Regions from separate parts of the Pseudomonas sp. BW7P1 genome, predicted to be linked through region 2. Evidence: predicted binding sites of a transcription regulator. Region 2 holds the regulator's gene; each other region holds the start of a gene.
What was found. Region 2 encodes FliA, which starts transcription of late flagellar genes. Its sites were predicted from a motif close to CTAAAGTTTNNNNNNNNNNNGCCGNTAA; they were not measured.

Region 1 (3,273 bases), 2.8 Mb from region 2:
CCCCTAGCTGATATCTGCTGCTTTGATCCGGTCGACTACCCGGGATGCCAGGTCATCAGGACGGAATTTGGCCAGGAAGTCATCGGCGCCGACCTTCTTGACCATCGCCTGGTTGAACACACCCGACAACGAAGTATGCAGGATGATATGAAGCTTTTGCATGCGTGGATCGCCGCGGATTTCCGCCGTCAGGGTGTACCCGTCCATTTCCGGCATCTCGATGTCGGAAATCATCATCAGGAACTCTTCTTCCGGCTTCTTGCCCTCGTCGACCAGCTTGCGCAGGTAATCCAGCGCCTGCTTGCCGTCGTTCAGCGCCACCACTTCGACACCCACCGTCTGCAGGCAACGCGTCACCTGCTTGCGCGCCACCGACGAGTCATCGACCGTCAGCACCCGCAACGACAGCGCCTTGCTCTGGGTCTCGACATCCACCACGCCGACCGAAATCGCTTCCGGTGTCGGGGCCACTTCCGCCAGCACCTTCTCGACGTCGATGATTTCGACTAATTGATTGTCCACCCGAGTCACAGCGGTCAAGTAGTGATCGCGACCGGTGCCCTTGGGTGGCGGATGGATCTCCTCCCAGTTCATGTTGACGATACGTTCCACCGAGCGCACCAGGAAACCCTGGGTCTTGGTGTTGTATTCCGTGATGATCACGAACGGACTGTTCTTGTCTTTCAACGCCCCGGAGCCGGTCGCCATTGCCAGATCGAGGATCGGAATGGTTGCCCCCCGTATATTCGCCACCCCGCACACGACAGGACTGGACTTGGGCATCAGCGTCAGTTGCGGGCATTGCAGCACTTCCCGAACCTTGAACACGTTGATCCCGTAGAGCTGCTGTCCGTCGAGACGGAACAACAACAGCTCCAGGCGATTCTGCCCTACCAGTTGCGTGCGCTGGTTCACCGAATCCATTACACCAGCCATGCCCAGACTCCTACACCAACGCCAAGTGTTGTTGCGACGCACATTCATTGCTAAACGGCACGGCGCTTGCTTTTTAACTCGTATGAACACTCAAACGACATTTTTCCGACGTCTGACATCCCCCCTCCGCAGAGGGCTTTGCGCGATGTCCGCCGTTTGCCTGTTTTTTGCGGGCAGCCCTGCCAGTGCTGATGCGGTTACCTTGCCTGACATGCTTATCGGCGTCACTCAGGGCTTTCTTGAATTCACCGTAGAAGACTATCTGGCGACCAGTCAAACGGAAGGGCGTTATGAAATCGAGGTCAAGCAGCTCGATCCGCGCATGCGCATGCCCATGTGCGACAAGGAATTGACAGCCTCCCTGGAGAGCCCGGGCCGCCCTCTGGGCCGTGTAACGGTGAAGGTCCGCTGTGAAGGCGCATCCCCCTGGACCGTGTTCGTGCCCGCTCAAGTCCGCCTGTTTCGCGAGGTCGTGACGACCACTCGTCCACTCAAGCGCGCCGGCATCATCGAACCTCAGGATGTGACGTTGCGCGAGCATGATGTCAGCCAGATCAACCAGGGGTTCCTGACGTCGGTAGACGAAGCCGTCGGGCAAAAATTAACCCGACCAACGGTCGCCGACCAGGTGCTGACCCTGGTGCACCTGGAACAGGCGGAAGTCGTTCGCAAGGGCGATCAGGTGGTGATTACCGCCCGCAGCGGCACGCTCGCCGTGCGCATGCCAGGCGAAGCCCTGTCCAACGGCGGCCTGAAAGAACAGATTCGAGTGAAAAACCTCAACTCCCAACGGGTCATCAAGGCGCAGGTCATGGCGCCGGGCCAAGTGGAAGTAGCCATGTAAAACAGGCAAGGAGAAAACTGGCGCCGACCCCGGCTGTTCCCTAAACTGTGCCGCAGCAGGTTCTGTACGGCGCATGCAGGCTCATTGGTAAAAGAGCCTAAAGTTTTCCATGGGATGGCCGAGAACATGGCAAGCGTCCAAATTCCCAGAGGTTTTTAACATGGTCATCGATTTCAGCCGTTTGAACAGCTCCTCGTCACTTACGGGCAGTACACGTACCAGCGCGCCCAAGGAAACCGCCGAATCCGGCACCTCCGCGCCGCTGAATACCCCGGCCGAACAGGCCAGTACCGCAAAAAGCGGGGAATCGGTACACCTCAGCAATGAGGCTCAACAGTTGCAGAAGGTCACTGACAAGCTGCGCGATCAACCTGCCGTCGACAAAGCCCGCGTGGCCGAGTTGAAAGCAGCGATTGCCGATGGCAGCTATAAAGTCGACAGCAACCGTGTAGCCAGCAAACTGCTCAACTTCGAAGCCCAGCGCTAGGCCTTGGCCTGCGCCAGGCTTTTGGACGCTTAAAACCCAAGGCCAGCCATGCACGACACTACTTTATTGCAACTGATCACCGACGACTTTGCTCCAGCTCAACAACTGCTGGAGTTGCTGCATACCGAGTCCCTCGCCTTGCACGGTCGCGACATGCCCCTGCTGGAAGAAATTCTGGCGCGCAAACAGGCATTGATCATTCTGCTCGAGCAGCATGGCCGCAAACGCAGCGAAATCCTCTCCAGCCTCAATCTGTCGCTTGATCGCCAGGGCCTGGAGCAACTGGCCAGCCAGTCGAGCATCGGCGAACAACTGCTGAGCCAAAGCGATGTACTGACCGACCTGATCGCCCAGTGCCAGGCCGCCAACGCAAAAAATGGCCAATCGATCGTGGTGCAGCAGGCCGCCACGGCCAATCAGCTGAAAATCCTCACCGGTGGCGAGCCTCCAGCGCTCTACGATGCCAGCGGCACTTTCTCCAAACTGCAGAAACCGCGCGCGCTCAGCCAGGCGTGATGCTTTCTTCCATGCGTGCGCCCTATCAACGCGCGAAACATGCTGGCAAAATACTGGCCAGCCGTAGTCAAATTTTGTCTGGAGATTGATTCAACGTGTCCAACGTCCTCAGCGCGGATGATTCTCCGCAGCCACCAAAGGTGCTCACCACGCCTCTGGAAATCTCCAGCAACCTGCGCCAGCTGCAAGAGAGCCACGATCCGCTGATCATCACCTTTCACGAGCGCAGCCAGCGCTTTCAGAGCTATCTGATCAAGGTCGACCGGGAAACCGCCACCATTGCCCTGGATGAAATGATTCCCCGTGACGGTGAGCGCTTCCTGCTGGCCGGCGAGCCGTTCAAGGTCGAGGGTTTTCATGACGGCGTGCGGATTGCCTGGGAATACAACGGCACACTGGACATCAAGGAGTCGGACGGCGACCGCTACTATATCGGCCAGATGCCCAGCGAGGTGGTTTATCACCAGCGCCGCAACGCCTTCCGTGCTGC
Region 2 (3,273 bases):
GCATGCAGCTGGAAAGCCTGGCCGGTCGCGGCATTCGTTCAAAAAATTATCTGGTGCTGGCAACCACCAGCCAGAAACAGGTTCTAACCGCCGCTTATCACAGTTACAAGCGTTGCGGGCTCGCCGGGTGCATCCTGACTAAACTGGATGAAACGGCCAGCCTTGGCGAAGTGCTGAGTCTGGCAATCAGTCATGAACTGCCGGTCGCCTATCTGACCGACGGCCCGCGGATTCCGGATGACCTGCATCTGCCGCGCCGCCATCAACTGGTCAGCCGCGCCGTCAGCGTGCAAATGCAGGAAGAACCCAGCGAAGAAGCCATGGCTGACATGTTCGCTGATATCTACCACAGTCCGACCAAGCAGGTTGGCTGAGGTAATGAACAGTTTTTGTACCTACATAGATGGTCTGCCATGCATTGTTCCGGTTGTGAACGCGCAGCCAGTAATGTGGCCTCCGTCCATGCAAGACAAGGTAAAGAAATAACATGGGCAGCATGCATCCCGTACAGGTGATCGCGGTGACCGGCGGCAAGGGTGGCGTCGGCAAGACTAACGTGTCAGTGAACTTGTCCCTGGCGCTGGCAGAACTTGGCCGTCGGGTCATGCTGCTGGACGCCGACCTGGGTCTGGCGAACGTCGACGTTCTGCTGGGCCTCACGCCCAAACGTACCCTGGCCGATGTGATCGAGGGTCGCTGTGAGCTGCGCGACGTACTCTTGCAGGGCCCCGGTGGCATCCGCATCGTGCCGGCCGCTTCCGGCACCCAGAGCATGGTTCACTTGAGCCCGGCCCAGCATGCCGGTCTGATCCAGGCATTCAGCGACATCGGCGACAATCTCGATGTACTCGTGATCGACACTGCTGCGGGTATTGGTGACTCGGTAGTCAGTTTTGTGCGCGCAGCCCAGGAAGTGTTGCTGGTGGTCTGTGACGAGCCGACCTCGATCACCGACGCCTACGCGCTGATCAAGTTGCTCAACCGCGATTACGGCATGAACCGCTTCCGCGTCCTGGCCAACATGGCCCAGAGCCCGCAGGAAGGTCGCAATCTGTTCGCCAAGTTGACCAAGGTCACGGATCGCTTTCTTGACGTGGCCTTACAATACGTCGGTGCGGTGCCTTACGACGAAAGCGTGCGCAAGGCGGTGCAGAAGCAGCGTGCGGTCTATGAAGCCTTCCCGCGTTCCAAGTGCGCACTGGCGTTCAAGGCGATCGCGCAAAAGGTCGATACCTGGCCGCTGCCCGCCAACCCGCGCGGCCATCTCGAATTTTTCGTCGAGCGCCTCGTGCAGCAAACGGCAGGACCAGTGCTATGACCGCCAGCGGTATGAATCTTTACAAGAAGTCGGCACGTGACGCGCAGTACGAACTGATCGAGCGTTACGCGCCATTGGTCAAGCGCATCGCCTATCACTTGCTGGCGCGTTTGCCGGCCAGTGTGCAGGTCGAGGACCTGATCCAGGCCGGGATGATCGGTCTGCTCGAAGTCTCGACCAAATACGACGCCAGCAAAGGTGCGAGTTTCGAAACGTACGCGGGCATCCGTATCCGCGGCGCGATGCTCGATGAAGTGCGCAAGGGGGACTGGGCACCGCGCTCGGTTCACCGCAATACCCGCATGGTCAGCGACGCGATTCGCTCGATTGAGGCTAAAACCGGCCGTGACGCTAAAGATCATGAGGTTGCGGCCGAACTCCAGTTGAGTCTCGACGATTACTACGGGATTTTGAATGACACCCTGGGCAGCCGACTGTTCAGTTTCGACGACCTGTTGCAGGACGGCGAACATGAAGGGCTGCACGAGGATGGCGCCAGTGCTCATCTTGAGCCGTCGCGCGACCTGGAAGACGAGCGCTTCCAGGCGGCGCTGGCGGACGCGATTGCCAATTTGCCGGAGCGTGAGCGACTGGTGTTGGCGCTGTACTACGACGAAGAACTGAACCTCAAGGAAATCGGTGAAGTCCTTGGCGTCAGCGAATCGCGGGTCAGCCAGTTACACAGCCAGTGCGCGGCCCGTTTGCGGGGGCGTTTGGGGGAGTGGCGAGCGCGCTGAAGGCGGTGTGGGGACACTGCGAACGAGGCTGGTGCGGTGGTGAGCGGCACCGGTCTTGCTCTGTTGTGCTCCAGACAGTCATCGAGTGCTTTGCCGGATTGATTGAAATGGCGCGTCCAGGTGCTGGGCGCGTTTAAGACTGCTTGGAGGTCGAATTGAACAAAGACATGAAAATCCTCATCGTTGATGACTTCTCAACGATGCGGCGGATCATCAAGAACCTGTTGCGTGACCTCGGGTTCACCAACACCGTTGAAGCCGACGATGGCACCACCGCCATTCCGGTGCTCAACAGCGGCAGCATCGACTTTCTGGTGACCGACTGGAACATGCCCGGCATGACCGGTATCGACCTGCTGCGCCACGTGCGCGCCGATGAAAAGCTCAAGCACCTGCCCGTGCTGATGGTGACCGCTGAAGCCAAGCGCGAGCAGATCATTGAAGCCGCCCAGGCCGGCGTCAACGGCTACGTGGTCAAACCTTTCACGGCTCAGGCGCTGAAAGAAAAAATCGAGAAGATTTTCGAACGCATCGGCTGATGACGCGCGGGGGAGCTATGGAGCATAAAGAATCTTCACAGGGCGACTTCGAGTCGACGCTGAAAAAACACGCGGTCGAACTGGTCGAAAGCCTTGAAAAAGGCCGGTTCGGCGACGCTGTGCAACTGATCCATGAGCTCAATCAGACCCGTGACCGAGGCCTGTACCAGGAAGTCGGCAAGCTCACGCGCGAACTGCACAGTGCAATCGTCAACTTCCAGATCGACCCGCATATGCCGCAGGCCGAGGAGGTGTCGCAGATCACTGATGCGACCGAGCGCCTGGGCTATGTGGTCAAGCTGACTGAAGCTGCGGCCAACCGCACCATGGATCTGGTGGAAAGCGCCACGCCGGTGGTCAATGGCCTGGCTGACGAAGCCCAGGCGTTGAGTGCCGATTGGGGACGCTTCATGCGCCGTGAAGTCGGGGCAGAGGAGTTCCGCGAACTGGCACGCCGGGTCGACGGTTTTCTGGCGCGCAGCAGCACGGACAACCGTGCGGTGTCGAGCAGCCTCAACGACATTCTGCTGGCCCAGGATTATCAGGATCTCACAGGTCAAGTGATCAAGCGTGTGACCCAGCTGGTCACCGAAGTCGAAAGCAATCTGCTCAAACTCGTGCTCATGGCCAGTCAGGTGGACCGCTTTGCGGGCATCGAACATGACCGTGCGGCGATGCT
Region 3 (3,273 bases), 1.3 Mb from region 2:
CAGGTTCTCCACGCCTTCCTGGTTCAGCGTGTTGATCTCATTGATGTCGACGTTGATCGACTCGACCACCGCCGTCTGCTCTTCGGTCGCGGTCGCCACCGACTGGTTCATCCCGTCGATCTCGCCGATGCGCTGGGTCACGCTTTCCAGGCGTTCGCCGGCCTGGTTGGCGATGCCGACGCTGCTTTCGCTCTCGCGCTGGCTCTCGATCATGATGCCGACCGCCTGACGTGCGCCCACCTGCAATTCTTCGATCATGCTCTGCACTTGCTGCGCCGAATCCTGGGTGCGGTGCGCCAGATTGCGCACTTCGTCGGCGACCACGGCGAACCCACGACCGGCCTCACCGGCGCGGGCCGCTTCGATGGCGGCGTTGAGCGCCAGCAGGTTGGTCTGCTGGGAGATGCTGGTGATCACTTCCAGAATCTGCCCGATGTTCACGGTGTTGCTGTTCAGGGTTTCGATGTTGCCACAGGAGTCGCTGATCTTTGCCGACAGTTGCTGCATCGCATGGATGGTTTTATCCACAACCTGCTGGCCGTCGACCGCCAGGCTGCGTGCATCGCTCGAGTGTTGCGAAGCGAGGGCGGCGTTCTGGGCGATTTCCTGGGCGGCGGCGCCGAGTTGATTGATAGCCGCGGCGACGCTGTTGGTGCGCGAGGCCTGCTGATCGGAATTGAACATCGACGAGTTGGATGCTGCGACCACGCGCAGGGCGACTTCGTTGACCTGCCCGGTGGCCGAAGACACTTCGCGGATCGAAGTGTGAATACGCTCGACAAAACGGTTGAACGACAGACCCAGCGCGCCGAATTCGTCGTGGCCATGGATGGTCAGGCGTTTGGTCAGGTCGCCTTCGCCTTCGGCGATGTCATGCATGGCGCGGCCCATGGTCAGCAGCGGTTGCATCAGCACGCGGATCAGCATGCCGAGCAACGCGATGATGATCACCACGGCAATGACCATGGCGATCAATGCCGAGGTGCGGAACTCGCTGAGCATCGAGAACGCCGTGTCCTTGTCCAGCACCAGGGCCACGTACCAGTCGGCCGATGGCACGCCATTGACCCGGGTGAAGGAGATCAGTTGGGTCTTGCCGTCGAACTCGACTTCCTTCAGGCCCGGGCTGACTTTTGGCGCACCGTTGGGATAGGCCTCGGTCAGGGTCTTGAGCACCAGCTTGCTGTCCGGGTGGATCAGGATCTTGCCGTCGGCACTGACGATGAAGGCGTGGCCGTGGCCGCCGAAATTCAGCGAGTTGATGATCGCGCTGACGCTGGTCAGGTCGATGTCGGCGCCGGCCACACCGATCATCTGGCCTTGACGCTGCACCGGGGTGGCGATGGTGATCACCAGTTTGCCCGACGAGGCGGCGATGTAGGGCTCGGTGACGATGGTCTGCTGGGCGCTGTTCGCAGCCTTGTACCAGCCACGGGCGCGCGGGTCATAGTCCGGTGCGCGGTTGCCGGCCGGAATCGAGAACATCACGCCATCGGCGCCGCCGAAATAGCTCAGCTGGAAATTGCCGGTGTAGGCAGGCAGGTCGATGATGCGTTTCAGGCTGGCCGGAGCACTGCCATCGGCGACCACCTGCTGCGACATCGATTGCAGCAGCTGGATTCGGCTTTCCAGCCAGGTCTGGATGTTGCTGGTGGTCAGGCTGCCCAGTTCCTGCATCGAGGATTCGGTGCTGTTGCTCAGGGCTTCGCGTTGTCGATAGTCGTTGAACAAAATGAAACAGGCGAACGCAACGGCCACCACGAGGGCGGCAGCCAACAAGATCTTGTGGCTGAATTTCATGTTTCTGGTCATTAAGTGAGCTACCGCGAAGGGGCTGGTCAAGAAAGGGCGGCAATTTGCCACACTCTCGGGCTTTGCGCTGCTCTTATTTCGACCGCTGCGCGTCAAAGATGAGAACGCTTTCGTTAAAGGCGACGAAATGCTCAATAGCCCTACAAAGTGTCTGATTTATCGATGAAAGCCGGACGAGCGGGTCAATAAATAGCCGCCTGCCGAGGGAACCAGACAGGGGTTTTCTCTTCTAAGCTTCTGGTTGGCGCCAGGCCATCCCCCTTCCGTTCCAGGAGTTACACCATGTCGCTGCGATCTATCGCCCTTCTGTCGTTTTGCGTGCTGTTGGCCGCCTGCAGCAAGGTCAATCAGGAAAACTATTCGAAGCTCTCGACCGGCATGGCCAAGGCGGAAGTGGAAACGCTGCTCGGCAAACCCACCGATTGCTCGGGCGCGCTCGGCATGTCCAGTTGCACCTGGGGCGACAAGAACAGCTTTATCAGCGTGCAGTACGCCGGTGACAAAGTGCTGATGTTTTCCGGCCAAGGCCTGAAGTAAACCGGGGCTACGCGCCCACGGGAGAAAAACAATGAAGCGGTTATTGCTTATCCTTTTTGCCGGCCTGGTATTGGCCGGCTGCGCCACGACCGGTGAAGATCCGCTGGCGCCGAAGACAGTTCACAGCGTCAACCTCAAGCGTTACCAGGGCACCTGGTATGAGCTGGCGCGGCTGCCGATGTATTTCCAGCGCAACTGCGCCCAATCCGAAGCCCGGTATACCCTCGAGCCTGACGGCAACCTGGGGGTGTTCAACCGTTGCCTGACCAAGGACTGGCAATGGGAAGAGGTCAAGGGCAAGGCTTATCCACAGGTGCCGGGCAAGACCGACAAATTGTGGGTCGAGTTCGATACCTGGTTTTCGCGGCTGATTCCGGGTTTGGCCAAGGGCCAATACTGGGTGCTGTACGTCAGTGACGACTACAAGACCGCCATCGTTGGCGACCCGAGCCGACGTTACCTGTGGCTTTTGTCGCGCACGCCGACCGTCAATGGTGTCGTGCGTGAGGACCTGCTGAGCAAGGCGCGGCAGCAGGGGTACGACACCACGCGGTTGATCTGGCGGACGTCGGATCAGCAGATGGCCAGGACGTCCAACTGACGCATAACAAAAAACCTGTGGAGGATGTCCTCCACAGGTTTTTTTATGTCAGCCCAACAACTCTCGCAGCACCTGGGTGAAGGCGCGATCACTGTCTTCTTCCCCGGCATGCCGGCCTTCACGTACGACCCACTGACCGTTGACCAGCACATCGCGAACCTGACGGTCACTACCGGCAAACAGCCAGCGGTTGAGGATCCCGTCGCCGCTGGTGGTGGCCAGATACGGATCGTTGCCATCGAGCACGATCCAGTCGGCGCGTTTGCCGACCTCCAGCGCGCCGATCGGCTGGCCCAGTGCCTGAGCGCCACCGTCCAGGGCGG

Region 1: flgM (flagellar biosynthesis anti-sigma factor FlgM) is a predicted target of FliA. The motif match lies at 1,878-1,905, and genes of this name have one in related genera.
Region 3: NWV16_RS02715 (methyl-accepting chemotaxis protein) is a predicted target of FliA. The motif match lies at 1,888-1,915, and genes of this name have one in related genera.

The regions. Positions count from the first base shown of each region.
Region 1 covers NZ_CP103374.1:4,685,587-4,688,859, forward strand. The annotation lists gene NWV16_RS21080 (chemotaxis protein CheV) at 4-936, opposite strand; gene flgA (flagellar basal body P-ring formation chaperone FlgA) at 1,019-1,780, shown strand; gene flgM (flagellar biosynthesis anti-sigma factor FlgM) at 1,941-2,267, shown strand; gene NWV16_RS21095 (flagella synthesis protein FlgN) at 2,316-2,783, shown strand; gene NWV16_RS21100 (flagellar brake protein) at 2,879-3,273, shown strand, end outside.
Region 2 covers NZ_CP103374.1:1,907,849-1,911,121, forward strand. The annotation lists gene flhF (flagellar biosynthesis protein FlhF) at 1-374, shown strand, start outside; gene fleN (flagellar synthesis regulator FleN) at 488-1,318, shown strand; gene fliA (RNA polymerase sigma factor FliA) at 1,315-2,055, shown strand; gene NWV16_RS08640 (chemotaxis response regulator CheY) at 2,223-2,594, shown strand; gene NWV16_RS08645 (protein phosphatase CheZ) at 2,612-3,273, shown strand, end outside.
Region 3 covers NZ_CP103374.1:600,971-604,243, forward strand. The annotation lists gene NWV16_RS02715 (methyl-accepting chemotaxis protein) at 1-1,812, opposite strand, end outside; gene NWV16_RS02720 (hypothetical protein) at 2,095-2,349, shown strand; gene NWV16_RS02725 (lipocalin family protein) at 2,381-2,950, shown strand; gene NWV16_RS02730 (formimidoylglutamate deiminase) at 2,999-3,273, opposite strand, start outside.